DNA from 2 places in the Bradyrhizobium sp. 33ap4 genome. Region 2 is predicted to be linked to the other one. Evidence: riboswitches for the same ligand, from Rfam matches in the RefSeq annotation. Region 2 holds a riboswitch; the other holds the start of a gene.
The links. Region 2 has a riboswitch for glycine ahead of Q2M23_RS38935 (D-amino acid dehydrogenase). Riboswitches for the same ligand answer to the same signal wherever they lie in the genome.
Positions count from the first base shown of each region.

Region 1 (7,302 bases), on a different contig from region 2:
AGCCGGTCGGGCGTGACCAGCGAGCCGCGCTGCGCAATGTGATCGCCGAGCACCTGGCGCAGCGCCTCGTGCAACAGATGCGTCGCCGAGTGGTTGGCACGGATCGACGAACGCCTGGCGTGGTCGACCTCGAGCTGCAGCGCAGTGCCGATGGTCAGCGTGCCCTGCTCCACGGTGCCGAGATGCACGAACAGATCGCCGGCCTTCTTCTGCGTGTCGGTGACGCGGAACTTGACGCCCTCGCCGGTGAGCACGCCGAGGTCGCCGACCTGGCCGCCCGACTCGCCGTAGAACGGGGTCTGGTTCAGCACGATCGCGCCGCTCTCGCCGGCCTTGAGGCTTTCGACCTCCGCGCCGTCCTTGATCAGCGCCGTCACCGCGCCTTCCGCGCTCTCGGTCTCGTAGCCGAGGAATTCGGTCGCTCCGAGCTTCTCGCGCAGCGGGAACCAGATCGCCTCGCTCGCCGCCTCGCCCGAACCTGCCCAGGAGGCACGCGCCTTCACGCGCTGCCGCTCCATCGCGTCGGTGAACGACGCCTGGTCGACGCTGATGCCGCGCGACTTCAGCGCGTCCTGCGTCAGATCGAGCGGGAAGCCGTAGGTGTCGTACAGCGTGAACGCGGTGTCGCCGTCGAACATGTCGCCCTTCTTGAGGCCGGCACTCTTCTCGTCGAGGATCGACAGGCCGCGCGCCAGCGTCTTGCGGAAGCGCGTCTCCTCCAGCCGCAGCGTCTCCTCGATCAGCTTCTCCGCACGGACCAGATCCGGATAGGCCTGGCCCATCTCGCGGACCAGCGCCCAGACCAGGCGATGCATCAGCGGCTCGCTCGCGCCCAAAAGCTGTGCATGGCGCATCGCGCGGCGCATGATCCGGCGCAGCACGTAGCCGCGGCCCTCGTTCGACGGCAGCACGCCGTCGGTGATCAGGAACGCGGACGAGCGCAGATGGTCCGCGATCACCCGATACGACCCAACGTTCTGCTCGTTCGGACCGTGCCCGAGGGTAGACGCGGCGGCATCGATCAGATTGCGGAACAGATCGGTCTCGAACACGCTCTCGACGCCCTGCAGGATGCAGGCCATGCGCTCGAGCCCCATGCCGGTGTCGATCGAGGGACGCGGCAGCGCCACGCGCTCCTCCTTCGTCACCTGCTCGTACTGCATGAACACCAGGTTCCAGAATTCGAGGAAGCGATCGCCATCCTCATCCGGGCTGCCCGGAGGGCCGCCCCAGATGTGCTCGCCGCGGTCGATGAAGATTTCGGAGCACGGTCCGCACGGGCCGGTGTCGCCCATCGCCCAGAAATTGTCCGAGGTCGGGATGCGGATGATGCGGTCGTCCGAGAAGCCCGCGATCTTCTTCCAGTAGCCGGCCGCCTCGTCGTCGGTGTGGTAGACGGTGACCAGCAGCTTGTCCTTCTTCAGCCCGAAATCCTTGGTGATCAGATTCCAGGCGAGCTCGATCGCGCGCTCCTTGAAGTAATCGCCGAACGAGAAGTTGCCGAGCATCTCGAAGAAGGTGAGATGGCGCGCGGTGTAGCCGACATTGTCGAGGTCGTTATGCTTGCCGCCGGCGCGCACGCACTTCTGCGACGTCGTGGCGCGCTGATAGCCGCGCTTCTCGACGCCGGTGAAGACGTTCTTGAACTGCACCATGCCGGCATTGGTGAACATCAAGGTCGGGTCGTTGCGCGGAACCAGCGGCGACGAGGCCACGATCTCGTGCCCGTTCTCCTTGAAGAAGTTCAGAAATGTCGACCTGATGTCGTTGACGCTGCTCATGTTCATCCAATCGGAAAAAGGGGCCGGCCAGCCGCAAAAAGGCGTCATTTTCCGGCCGAACGCTTTTAGACATTGCCAGCTGCGGTGTCCAGAAACTGTGCAGGCGGATCATGGGCTTGCCGCGGCAGCACAAAGCCCATTGGATAGTTGCTGCAGCTGCGTTGACAGTCTTGGTGGCGCCGTGTTTTCTACCTACCTATACCTAGTCACGTCGGGAGAGACCGGCCTTATCGCCGGCGCCGAAGGAGCAACCGCCCCGGAAACTCTCAGGCAAAAGGACCGCGTGACGTCTGACATCTGGAAAGAGACGCTGGGGTTCGCCCCGATGCGTCCGCCGACGGGATAATACTCTCAGGCACAGCGACAGATGGGGCTTTCTGCAGGTTTCTCAAGGGGAAATAGGTCCCCGGCGGGAACCGCGAGGGCCCTGTGATGCTTGCGCGCGAAACCTCCCCGCTGAAACAGACCCCGCTGCACGCGCTGCATCTGGCGCGCGGCGCCAAGATGGTGCCGTTCGCCGGCTATGACATGCCGGTGCAATACGCGGCCGGCGTGCTGAAGGAGCATCTGCACACCCGCAAGGAAGCCGGTCTGTTCGATGTGTCGCACATGGGCCAGCTCGTGCTGAAGGCCAAATCCGGCAAGGTCGCGGATGCCGCGCTCGCGCTGGAAAAACTGGTGCCGCAGGACATCGTCGGTATCGCGCCGGGACGGCAGCGCTACGCGCAATTCACCAACAATGACGGTGGCCTGCTCGACGACCTGATGGTGGCGAATTTCGGCGATCACCTGTTCCTGGTGGTCAACGCCGCTTGCAAGGCCGAGGACGAGGCGCATCTGCGCGCGAATCTCTCCGACGCCTGCGAGATCATCTCGCTGGCCGACCGCGCGCTGATCGCGCTGCAGGGCCCTAAAGCCGAATCGGCGCTGGCGAAACTTTGTGCAGATGTCGGTTCGATGAAATTCATGGATGCCGGTGCGCGCCGGCTCAGTGACGTCGACTGCTTCGTCTCGCGCTCCGGCTATACCGGCGAGGACGGCTTTGAGATTTCCGTGCCCGCGGACAAGGTGGAAGCCCTGGTCACCGCGCTGCTCGACAATCCCGACGTGTTGCCGATCGGGCTCGGCGCGCGCGACAGCCTGCGGCTCGAAGCCGGGCTGTGCCTCTATGGCCATGACATCGACACCACGACGACACCGGTCGAAGGCGCGCTGGAATGGTCGGTGCAGAAGGTTCGCCGCAGCGGCGGCGCCCGCGCCGGCGGCTTCCCCGGCGCCGACAAAATTCTCGCGCAATTCGCAGATGGCGCTGCGCGCCGACGGGTCGGCCTGAAGCCTGACGGCCGCGCACCGGTGCGCGAAGGCGCCGCGCTGTTCGCCGATGCCGGCTCGACCGAGCAGATCGGCAAGGTGACCTCGGGCGGCTTCGGCCCGAGCCTCAATGCGCCGGTTGCGATGGGCTACCTGCCCACGGCCCTTTCCGCCGTCGGCACCACCGTTTTCGCCGAAGTGCGCGGCCAGCGGCTGCCGCTGAAAGTCGCCGCTACGCCCTTCGTCCCCAATACCTACAAACGCTGAACGCCAAAGGATCGACCCCATGACGACGCTGTACACGTCCGACCACGAATGGCTCCGCATCGAGGGCGACGTCGCCACGATCGGGATCACCGACTATGCGCAGTCGCAGCTCGGCGACGTCGTGTTCGTCGAACTGCCCAAGGTCGGCCGCAGCCTGAAGAAGGCCGAGGCCGCCGCTGTCGTCGAATCCGTCAAGGCCGCCTCCGACGTTTACGCGCCGATCTCCGGCGAGGTGGTCGAGGTCAACGACGCGCTCGCCGCCGAGCCCGCGCTGGTCAATTCCGACGCCGGCGGCAAGGCCTGGTTCTTCAAGCTGAAGATTGCCGACAAGGGCGAGCTCGGCGGCCTGATGGACGAGGCCGCCTACGCCGCGCACACCGCCTAAAGGATCACTCCGAGGATCACGTCATGAACGCGCCCTTCAAGCCGATCAACGAAGCCGCCACCGATTTCGTCCGCCGCCACATCGGACCGTCGCCGCGCGACGTCAACGCGATGCTGGAGACGGTCGGCGCCGCGAGCCTGCAGGCGCTGATGAACGAGACGCTGCCGGCGTCGATCCGGCAGAAGGCGCCGCTCGATCTCGGCCGGGCGCTGAGCGAGACCGAGGCGCTCGCGCATATGAGCGAGCTCGCCGCGCAGAACCAGATGTTCACCTCGCTGATCGGCCAGGGCTATTCCGGCACCATCCTGCCCGCGGTGATCCAGCGCAACATTCTGGAGAACCCGGCCTGGTACACCGCCTATACGCCGTACCAGCCGGAGATCAGCCAGGGCCGGCTCGAGGCCCTGTTCAACTTCCAGACCATGATCTGCGATCTCACCGGGCTCGACGTCGCCAACGCCTCGCTGCTCGACGAAGCGACGGCAGCGGCGGAAGCGATGGCGCTCGCCGAGCGCCACTCGCAGGTCAAGGCGAAGGTGTTCTTCGTCGACAAGGAGGTGCATCCGCAGACGGTGGCGGTGATGCGCACGCGCGCCGCGCCGCTGGGCTGGGCGCTGGTGGTCGGCGATCCCCTGACCGAGCTCGACAACGCCGATGTGCTCGGCGCGCTGCTGCAATATCCGGGAACGTCGGGCGCAGTACGCGACCTCAAGCCTGCCATCGCGTCGCTGCGCGCCAAGGGCGCGCTTGCGATCGTCGCGGCGGACCTGCTGTCGCTGACGCTGCTCGCCTCGCCCGGCGAGCTCGGCGCCGACATCGCGATCGGTTCGGCGCAGCGGTTCGGCGTGCCGATGGGGTATGGCGGACCGCACGCCGCCTATATGGCGGTGCGCGACACGCTGAAGCGCTCGCTGCCCGGCCGCATCGTCGGCCTCTCGGTGGATTCGCGTGGGCAGCCCGCCTATCGCCTCGCGCTGCAGACCCGCGAGCAGCATATCCGCCGCGAGAAGGCGACCTCGAACATCTGCACCGCGCAGGTGCTGCTCGCCGTGATCGCCTCGATGTATGCGGTCTATCACGGTCCCGAGGGCCTGACCCATATCGCACGCAGCGTGCATCGCCGCGCCACCGTGCTTGCCGCCGGCCTGCGCAAGCTCGGCTTTGCGCCGACCACCGAAGCGTTCTTCGATACCGTGACCGTCGAGACAGGTAGCAAGCAGATCGAGCTCGTCACCCGCGCGCAGGCGGAGCGGATCAATCTGCGCATCGGCGCGACCACGCTCGGCATCGCGCTCGACGAGACCTCGACGCCGGAGACGGTCGAGGCGGTGTGGCGCGTGTTCGGCGGCAAGCTCAGCTATGCCGAGATCGAGGCCGGTGCGCACGAGGCGCTGCCGAAGGAGCTGCGGCGCACCAGCGCCTTCCTCAGCCATCCGGTGTTCAATACGCATCGTTCCGAGACCGAGCTGCTGCGCTACATGCGCAAGCTCAGCGATCGTGACCTCGCGCTCGACCGCGCGATGATCCCGCTCGGCTCCTGCACGATGAAGCTCAACGCCACCACCGAAATGATCCCGCTGACCTGGCCGGCGTTCGGCAATCTGCATCCGTTCGCGCCGGCGGATCAGGCCAAGGGCTATCACGCGCTGTTCAAGCGGCTGGAGCAATGGCTGTGCGACATCACCGGCTATGACGCAGTCTCGCTGCAGCCGAATTCCGGCGCGCAGGGCGAATATGCCGGGCTGCTGGCGATCCGCGGCTATCACCTCGCGCGCGGCGAGCCGCACCGCAAGGTGTGCCTGATCCCCTCCTCCGCGCACGGCACCAATCCGGCCTCGGCTGCGATGGTCGGCATGGAGGTCGTGGTCGTCGCGTGCGATGCTCGCGGCGACGTCGACGTCAATGATCTTCGCGCCAAGGCGGAGAAGCACTCCGCCAACCTTGCCGCGGTCATGATCACCTATCCGTCGACCCACGGCGTGTTCGAGGAGCATATCCGCGAGATCTGCGACATCGTGCATGCCCATGGCGGCCAGGTCTATCTCGACGGCGCCAACATGAACGCGCAGGTCGGACTGTCGCGGCCCGGCGACTACGGCGCCGATGTCAGCCATCTCAATTTGCACAAGACCTTCTGCATTCCGCATGGCGGCGGCGGCCCCGGCATGGGCCCGATCGGCGTGAAGGCGCATCTTGCGCCCTATCTGCCGGGCCATCCCGCAACCGACGGAGCGACGGCGCACGCCATCGGCGCGGTATCGGCTGCGCCGTTCGGCTCGGCGTCGATCCTGACCATCTCCTACATCTACATCCTGATGATGGGCGGCGAAGGCCTGACGCGCGCCACCGAGATCGCGATCCTCAACGCCAACTACATCGCCGCACGGCTGCAGCCGCACTTTCCGGTGCTGTACCGCAACGAGCGCGGCCGCGTTGCGCATGAGTGCATCGTCGATCCGCGGCCGCTGAAGACGACCAGCGGCGTCACCGTCGACGACATCGCAAAACGCCTGATCGACTACGGCTTCCACGCGCCGACCATGAGCTTCCCGGTGGCGGGCACGCTGATGATCGAACCGACGGAATCGGAATCGAAGTTCGAGATCGACCGGTTCTGCGACGCCATGATCGCGATCCGCGACGAAATCGCGGAGATCGAGAAGGGCCGCTGGAAGGTCGAGGCCTCGCCGCTGCGCCACGCGCCGCATACCGTACACGACATCGCCGACGATGCCTGGAACCGGGCCTACACCCGCGCCGAAGGCTGCTTCCCGGAGGGCGTGTCACGGTCCGACAAATACTGGAGCCCGGTCGGCCGCGTCGACAACGTCTACGGCGACCGCAACCTGGTGTGCTCGTGCCCGCCGGTCGAGGATTACGCGCAGGCGGCGGAGTAAAGCGCACCATTGTTGCAGCTACGTCGTGCTGCGTCTCTGACGCGTGATTCACTCGGTGTCATTCCGGGGCTCGCGAAGCGAGAACCCGGAATCTCGATCCACGACTTCCGGATTCCGGATTCGCGACTTCGTCGCGCCCCGGAATGACGGACTGGCCCGCCCGCGGCAGGAGGAAACATGCGCGAGGAATTCTGGTTCCATTTCCCGTTTCGCGTCCGCTATTCGGAGGTCGACGCGCAGGCCGTGGTGTTCAACGCCCACTACCTCACCTATTTCGACACCGCCATCACCGAATATTTCCGGGCGCTCGGCTACGACTATCTCGGCGAGGTGGCGCGGACCGGCATCGACTTCCACACCGTGAAATCGGTCGTCGAGTACAAGGCTCCGATCCGGTTCGACGAGGACATCGAGGTCTGCGTGCGGGTCGCCAAGATCGGCCGCTCCTCGATCAATCTTGCGCTCGCGATCTTCGCCAAAGGCTCCGATGACCTGCGCGCCACCGGCGAGATCATCTGGGTCGCGACCGACCAGAAGACGCATCAATCGGTCGCGGTGACCGAGGATTTGCGGGCGCTGATCGCGAGCCGGGAAAAGGCGCTGGCGTAGAGATCAGAACGTCGCGTGCTGGCGTCGCTCGAACAAGCCTTACGGAGCGACG
Region 1 is NZ_JAUMTJ010000036.1:84,622-91,923, forward strand. Features, by position in the region: gene alaS (alanine--tRNA ligase) at 1-1,781, opposite strand, end outside; glycine riboswitch at 1,984-2,072, shown strand; gene gcvT (glycine cleavage system aminomethyltransferase GcvT) at 2,214-3,359, shown strand; gene gcvH (glycine cleavage system protein GcvH) at 3,379-3,744, shown strand; gene gcvP (aminomethyl-transferring glycine dehydrogenase) at 3,768-6,641, shown strand; gene Q2M23_RS26435 (acyl-CoA thioesterase) at 6,819-7,250, shown strand; gene Q2M23_RS26440 (hypothetical protein) at 7,290-7,302, opposite strand, start outside.
Region 1: another riboswitch for glycine. It lies ahead of gcvT (glycine cleavage system aminomethyltransferase GcvT); the one in region 2 lies ahead of Q2M23_RS38935 (D-amino acid dehydrogenase).

Region 2 (7,302 bases):
ATCGGACGTACACAAACGAATGAGGCCGCGCGCCAGATTTTGGCTTTACAAAATCGTCGGCTGAGATTTTCGTAACGCGCGCGCGATGCCGGCGCCGTCAGAACAACAAGAGAGAACAACGATGAACCCCGCCAATCTCCCCTTTGATTCCGAAACGATGCTGCAGGGCCTGCGCAGCTGGGTGGAATGCGAAAGCCCGACCTGGGACGCCGCCGCGGTCGAACGCATGCTCGATCTCGCCGCCCGCGAGATGGCGATCATGGGTGCGACGATCGAGCGCATCGCCGGACGCCAGGGCTTCGCGGGCTGCGTCCGCGCCCGTTTTCCCCATCCGAAACAAGGCCAGCCCGGCATCCTGATCGCCGGCCATCTGGACACCGTTCACCCCGTCGGCACCATCGAGAAGCTGAAGTGGCGGCGCGAAGGCAACAAGTGCTTCGGGCCGGGCATCTTCGACATGAAGGGCGGCAACTACCTGTCGATCGAGGCGATCAGGCAATTGGCGCGCGCCTCCTTTACGACTCCGCTGCCGATCACCGTGCTGTTCACCCCCGACGAAGAGGTCGGCACGCCGTCGACGCGCGACATCATCGAGGCGGAAGCCGCGCGCAACAAATATGTGCTGGTGCCGGAGCCCGGCCGTCCGAATAACGGCGTCGTCACCGGCCGCTATGCGATCGCGCGCTTCAACCTGGAAGCCACCGGCAAGCCCAGCCATGCCGGCGCAACGCTGTCTTCCGGCCGCTCCGCGATCCGCGAGATGGCGCGGCAGATCATCGCCATCGACGGCATGACCACCGAGGACTGCACCTTCTCGGTCGGCATCGTGCATGGCGGCCAGTGGGTCAATTGCGTCGCGACGACCTGTACCGGCGAAGCGCTCAGCATGGCCAAGCGCCAGGCCGATCTCGACCGTGGCGTCGAGCGCATGCTGGCACTGTCGGGCACCGCCAACGACGTGACCTTCAAGGTGACGCGCGGCGTCACCCGCCCGGTGTGGGAGCCCGATGCGGGCACCATGGCGCTCTATGAAAAGGCAAAAGGCCTTGCTGCAGCGATGGGTCTCGATCTGCCGCACGGCAGCGCCGGCGGCGGCTCAGACGGCAACTTCACCGGCGCGATGGGCATCCCCACGCTCGACGGCCTTGGCGTTCGCGGCGCCGATGCACATACGCTCAACGAGCACATCGAGGTCGACAGCCTCGCCGAACGCGGCCGCCTGATGGCGGCACTGCTGGCGACGCTGGACTGACATCGATTTGCACTGCACAACACGTTGGCACTGCCGGATCGAAATTTAGCCTTGTCCATTTTTGAGGCTTCGCCTACGGTCCGGCCGTCCAACGCGACGATGCGGGAGAGATCGAAGCGACAACAATCGTGTTGTTGGCTTCGGCGCCGACGGAGCAACCGCCCCGGAAACTCTCAGGCAAAAGGACTGTATCGTCAGGACGATCTGGAGAGAGACGAACATGGCCGCACATCAAGGGCCATGACGTCCACCGAAGGGGATAGTTCGCTTCTGGCCACAGCCCGATGCGGATCAAGCTCTCAGGTACCGTGACAGATGGGGCGCCGATGCCGGTTTCACCGGCGGTTCGGCGACTCTAACCCACGGGAGCCTGACAACTATCATGCCACACATCGCGATCATCGGCGCCGGCATCACCGGCGTAACGACGGCCTATGCCCTGCTTGAACGCGGCTACAAGGTGACTGTCCTCGACAGGCATCGCTACGCCGCGATGGAAACCTCGTTCGCCAATGGCGGACAACTCTCCGCCAGCAACGCCGAGGTGTGGAACAGCGCCGCGACCATCCTCAAGGGGCTGCGCTGGATGCTGAGAAGCGACGCGCCGCTGCTGATGAACCCGAAGCCGAGCTGGCACAAATATTCCTGGATCGGCGAGTTCGTAGGCCACATCACGCGCTATCGCGGCAACACCATCGAGACCACGAAGCTCGCCATCGAAGCGCGCAAGCATCTGTTCTCGATCGCAGAGCGCGAAAACATCGCCTTCGATCTCGAACGCCGCGGCATCCTGCACGTCTATCACGACAGGGCCGGCTTCGAAGCCGGCCTCAAGGTCAACACGCTGCTGCAGCAAGGCGGGCTCGACCGCCGGCCGGTGACCCCGGACGAGATCCGCGTCATCGAACCCGCGCTGCAGACAACCTGCTATGGCGGCTTCTTCACGCCGTCGGACGCGACCGGCGATATTCACAAATTCACGCGTGGGCTTGCCGACGCCTGCATCCGCCGTGGCGCGAGCTTCGTCCATGAAGCCGACGTCGACACGATCGCACACGGCGATGACGGCTTCCGCATCGGCTGGAACGAAGCTGCTTCACATGATGCTGCGGTCGCGACGCGCCAGCAGCTACAGGCGGACGGGATCGTGATTTGCGCCGGCGTGGCGAGCCGCCACTTCGCCAGCCTGCTCAACGACCGCGTCAATGTCTATCCGGTGAAGGGCTATTCGATCACGGTGCAGCTCGATGCGCCGCAAAGCCGGAATGCGGCCCCAACCGTCAGCCTGCTCGATGAAGCTGCGAAGATCGTCACCAGCCGGCTCGGCGCCGACCGCTTCCGCGTCGCCGGCACCGCCGAGTTCAACGGCTTCAACCGCGACATTCGCGCCGATCGCATTCAACCGCTGGTGGACTGGGTGCGGCATCATTTCCCGGAGATCGACACGTCGAAAGTCGTGCCATGGGCGGGCTTGCGCCCGATGATGCCGAACATGATGCCGGTGGTTCGCGCCGGACGGATTCCGGGCGTGTTCTACAATACGGGCCACGGTCATCTTGGCTGGACACTGTCGGCGGCGACGGCGCAGATGGTGGCCCAGGCGATCGACGATTGGCGCGACCTCGACACGCCGCCGATGGCGCCGACGTTCGGTGCCGGGCTCGACGTGCCCGCCGACGCGCGCAAAGCTGAAATCAATCCACCTTCCAGTGGACTGCTTCAAACTTCACCGGAGGAATAATCGCGGCCAACAGGACTGATTAGCTGCACCGCAAAATCCGCAGCACCGATGGCATGGGACTTGCTCAAGTTCTACCGTGAGTCTGCTACCATCTGTGCTACGGTCTGGTGTGCAACGGTCCCGCTGGGGACTTCATCGACCACAACCCAACGGATCAAATTTGCTCGGATATCTGCTTCGCCGCATCCTCGCCGCCATTCCCGTGATGGGCGTGGTGGCTCTGTTCGTGTTCCTGTTGCTGCGGCTGACGCCGGGCGACCCGGCCGCCATCCTCGCCGGCGACAACGCGACTCCCGAACAACTCGAACGCATTCGGACCTCGCTTGGTCTGAACGAGCCGATCTACATCCAGTTCTACACCTGGATCGCCAAGTTGCTGCACGGCGACCTCGGCGTCTCCCTGATCTCGAACAAGCCGATCCTCGAAATGATCGTCCCGCGCCTCGAGCCCTCGATCTCGGTCGCGCTGGCCACCATCATCCTCTCGATCCTGGTGGCGGTGCCGCTCGGCGTGATCGCGGCGTGGAAGCACGGCACCTGGATCGACCGCTTCGTGATGGGGCTTTCCGTGCTCGGCTTCTCGGTGCCGGTGTTCGTCATCGGCTATGTGCTGATCCAGATCTTTGCGATTGATCTGCGCTGGGTTCCGGTACAGGGCTTCAAGAGCATCTCGGCCGGCTTCGGTCCGTTCTTCCAGCGCCTCATCCTGCCGACCTGCACACTCTCCTTCATCTATGTCGCGCTGATCGCACGCATGACGCGGGCCTCGATGCTCGATGTGCTCGGCGAGGATTACGTGCGCACGGCGCGGGCCAAGGGCATCGGCGAGACCGGTGTGCTGCTGCGCCATGCGCTGCGCAACGCCGCCGTGCCGGTCATCACGGTGATCGGTTCCGGCTTCGCGCTCTTGATCTCCGGGGTCGTCGTCACCGAAAGCGTGTTCAACCTGCCCGGCATCGGCCGCCTCACCGTCGATGCGGTGCTGGCGCGCGACTATCCGGTGATCCAGGCGATGATCCTGTTGACGTCAGGTATCTACGTCGCGGTCAATCTGTTGATTGACCTCGCCTACACCCTGCTCGATCCTCGTATCCGGTACTGAGCAATGGCGATCGAAACCCTTCCCGAATCCTCGCTTCCCGTCACCCGGCCGTTCCGCGTCAAGTTCGGCTTCCTGACGTCGACGCCGATCATCGCGATTGCGACGATCAGCCTCGCCCTCATCATCCTGATGGCGATCTTCGCACCGCTGCTTGCGCCGCATGATCCTCTGCTGCTGACGCCGTCGCAGCGGCTGAAGCCGTCGAGCGCGCAATATCTGCTCGGCACCGACGCCTATGGCCGCGACCTGTTGTCGCGCATCATCTACGGCGCACGGATCTCGCTGGTGATCGGGCTCGGCGCCGCCGTCTGCTCGATCGCCATCGGCCTTCTGATCGGCCTCGTCGCCGGCTTCTTCCGCTGGGTCGATGCGGTGCTGATGCGCGTGATGGACGGCTTGATGGCGATCCCCGCCATCCTGCTCGCGATCGCCGTGGTGTCGCTGTCGGGCGCCAGCATCTGGACCGTGATGGTCGCGATCACCATCCCCGAGATCCCGCGCGTGGCGCGGCTGGTGCGCTCGGTGGTGCTGACCGCACGCGAGGAACCTTATGTCGAGGCCGCGATCTCGCTCGGCACCAGCCTGCCGAAGATCATGTGGCGGCATTTGATGCCGAACACCATCGCGCCGCTGATCGTGCAAGGCACCTATGTCTGCGCGTCCGCGATCTTGACCGAGGCGATCCTGTCGTTCCTCGGCGCCGGCATCTCGCCGGAAACGCCGACATGGGGCAACATCATGGCCGAGGGCCGCGCCTATTTCCAGGTCAAGCCGTCGCTGATCTTCTGGCCGGGGCTGCTGCTCTCGATCGCCATTCTCAGCGTCAACCTGATCGGCGACGCCGCCCGCGACGCGCTCGATCCCCGCATGAAGCAGCGTGAGGGCAAGTGACGGCTTCAGCTCTTCTGAAGCCGTCATTCCGGGGCGATGCGAAGCATCGAACCCGGAATCTCGAGATTCCGGGTCTGGTGCTGGCGCACCATCCCGGAATGACAGTGGGTAAATTCCTTCGCAGCGCCAAGAGACCCTGACATGACCAACGTCGTCCTCGACATCAGCAATCTCGTCGTCGGCCTCGGCCGCAAGGCGGATGCGCATCGCATCATCGACGACCTCTCGCTGCAGGTACGTGAAAGCGAGACGCTGTGCCTGGTCGGCGAAAGCGGCTCGGGCAAGTCGGTGACATCGCTCACCGTGATGGGCCTGCAGCAGAAAGGCACGCTGGTGCCGTCTGGCGGCAGCGTCAAACTGGTCGGCGAGGAACTGCTCACCGCCAGCGACCGGCGGCTGCGGCAACTCCGCGCCACGCGGATGGCGATGATCTTCCAGGAGCCGATGACCGCGCTCAATCCCGTGGTGCCGGTAGGCCGCCAGATCGACGAGGTGCTGCGCGCCCACACAGATCTCGATGCCCGCGCACGGCGCCAGAGGATTTTGGCGATGATGGAGCATGTGCGGCTGCCGGACGTGGAGCGCATCTTCTCCTCCTACCCGCACCGCCTCTCGGGCGGTCAGCGCCAGCGCATCATGATCGCGATGGCGCTGGTGCTGGAGCCGAAGCTCCTGATCGCGGACGAGCCGACCACCGCGCTCGACGTCACCACCCAGAAGCAGATCCTCACCTTGATCCGCGACCTGCAACGCGATCACGGCACCGCGGTTCTGTTTATCACCCACGACATGGGCGTGGTGGCCGAGATCGCCGACCGCGTCGCGGTGATGCGGCACGGCCGCCTGGTCGAAACCGGCCCGCTGCAGGACGTGCTGCGCAATCCGAAGATGGAGTACACCCGCAACCTCCTGTCCTCGGTGCCGAGCCTGGTGCCGCGCGCGCCGCGCCCGGAGACGACCGAGCCCGTGGTGCTGGAAGCCAACGAGCTCAGCAAGGTCTACCGGGAGCGGTCGCTGTACGGCAAAGCCCGCGAGGTCGCCGCCGCCAGCAACGTCACGCTCACTCTGCGCAAGGGCCGCACGCTCGGCATCGTCGGCGAAAGCGGTTCCGGCAAGTCGACGGTGGCGCGCTGCATCGTCCGCCTGATCGATCCGACCTCGGGCGGGGTACGCCTCGCCGGCCGCGAGATCTCCGACCTGTCGCGCCGGCTGTTGCAGCCGCATCGCCAGAAGATCCAGATCATCTTCCAGGACCCCTACCGCTCGCTCAATCCGCGCGTCACCGTCGGCGAGAGCATCGCGGAAGGCCCGGTCAATTACGGCATGCCGCGCAAGGACGCGCTGGCGCGGGCGCGCGAGCTGCTCGAGCTCGTCCATCTGCCGCCCGACGCGATCTCGCGCTATCCGCACCAGTTCTCCGGCGGCCAGCGCCAGCGCATCGCGATCGCGCGCGCGCTGGCGCTCGATCCCGACGTGCTCGTCGCGGATGAGGCGGTGTCCGCGCTCGACGTCTCGGTGCAGGCGCAGGTTCTGGATCTGCTTGACGAAATCCAGCGCCGGCTGGGCATCGCGCTGCTGTTCATCACGCATGATTTGCGCGTCGCCGCACAAATCTGCGACGACGTCGCCGTGATGCAGCATGGCCGCGTCGTGGAACAGGGACCGGCCGCCGAGGTGCTGACCAATCCGCAGCAAGCCTATACCCGCGCGCTGCTCGATGCGGCGCCCGGACGCGGCTGGGACTTCGCCAACTTCCGCCCCGTTTCGGAAGGCATTGTGGCGACGGCCTAGGTCTTTAGCCTCAAGCCTTTCCGCCCACAGGGCATGCAAATCCGCTGGTGCTCCCCGGCTTGCGCTGGGCGCGACGACACGCTTAACGTCGCGCGCTAGAGCGTGGCCCTGAAGGTGGACGCCGGTCTTCCCCGGAGATCACGCTCCAACCAACGAGATGAGATCATGACGCGCGTCGTTATGATCGAAGAAACGTATCGAGACCGACTTGATGACCCGCATTGCCGTTGGCGGCTTCCTGCACGAGACCAATACCTTCGCACCGACGAAGGCAACCTATGACGATTTCGTGCATGGCGGCGGCTGGCCGTCGATGACGCATGGCGCCGACGTGCTCAAGGTCATGCGCAAGATCAATGTCGGCCTCGCCGGCTTTGTCGAGGCGGCGGAAGCCAATGGCTGGGAGCTGGTGCCGACGATCTTCGCCGCGGCGAGCCCGTCGGCGCATGTCAGCAAGGATGCGTATGAGCGGATCGTGACGGAAATGGTCGACGGCATCGCTGCGGCCGGACCGATCGATGCCGT
Region 2 is NZ_JAUMTJ010000081.1:10,920-18,221, reverse strand. Features, by position in the region: gene Q2M23_RS38940 (M20/M25/M40 family metallo-hydrolase) at 122-1,252, shown strand; glycine riboswitch at 1,345-1,451, shown strand; glycine riboswitch at 1,455-1,569, shown strand; gene Q2M23_RS38935 (D-amino acid dehydrogenase) at 1,635-2,993, shown strand; gene Q2M23_RS38930 (ABC transporter permease) at 3,154-4,095, shown strand; gene Q2M23_RS38925 (ABC transporter permease) at 4,099-4,986, shown strand; gene Q2M23_RS38920 (ABC transporter ATP-binding protein) at 5,128-6,777, shown strand; gene Q2M23_RS38915 (M81 family metallopeptidase) at 6,989-7,302, shown strand, end outside.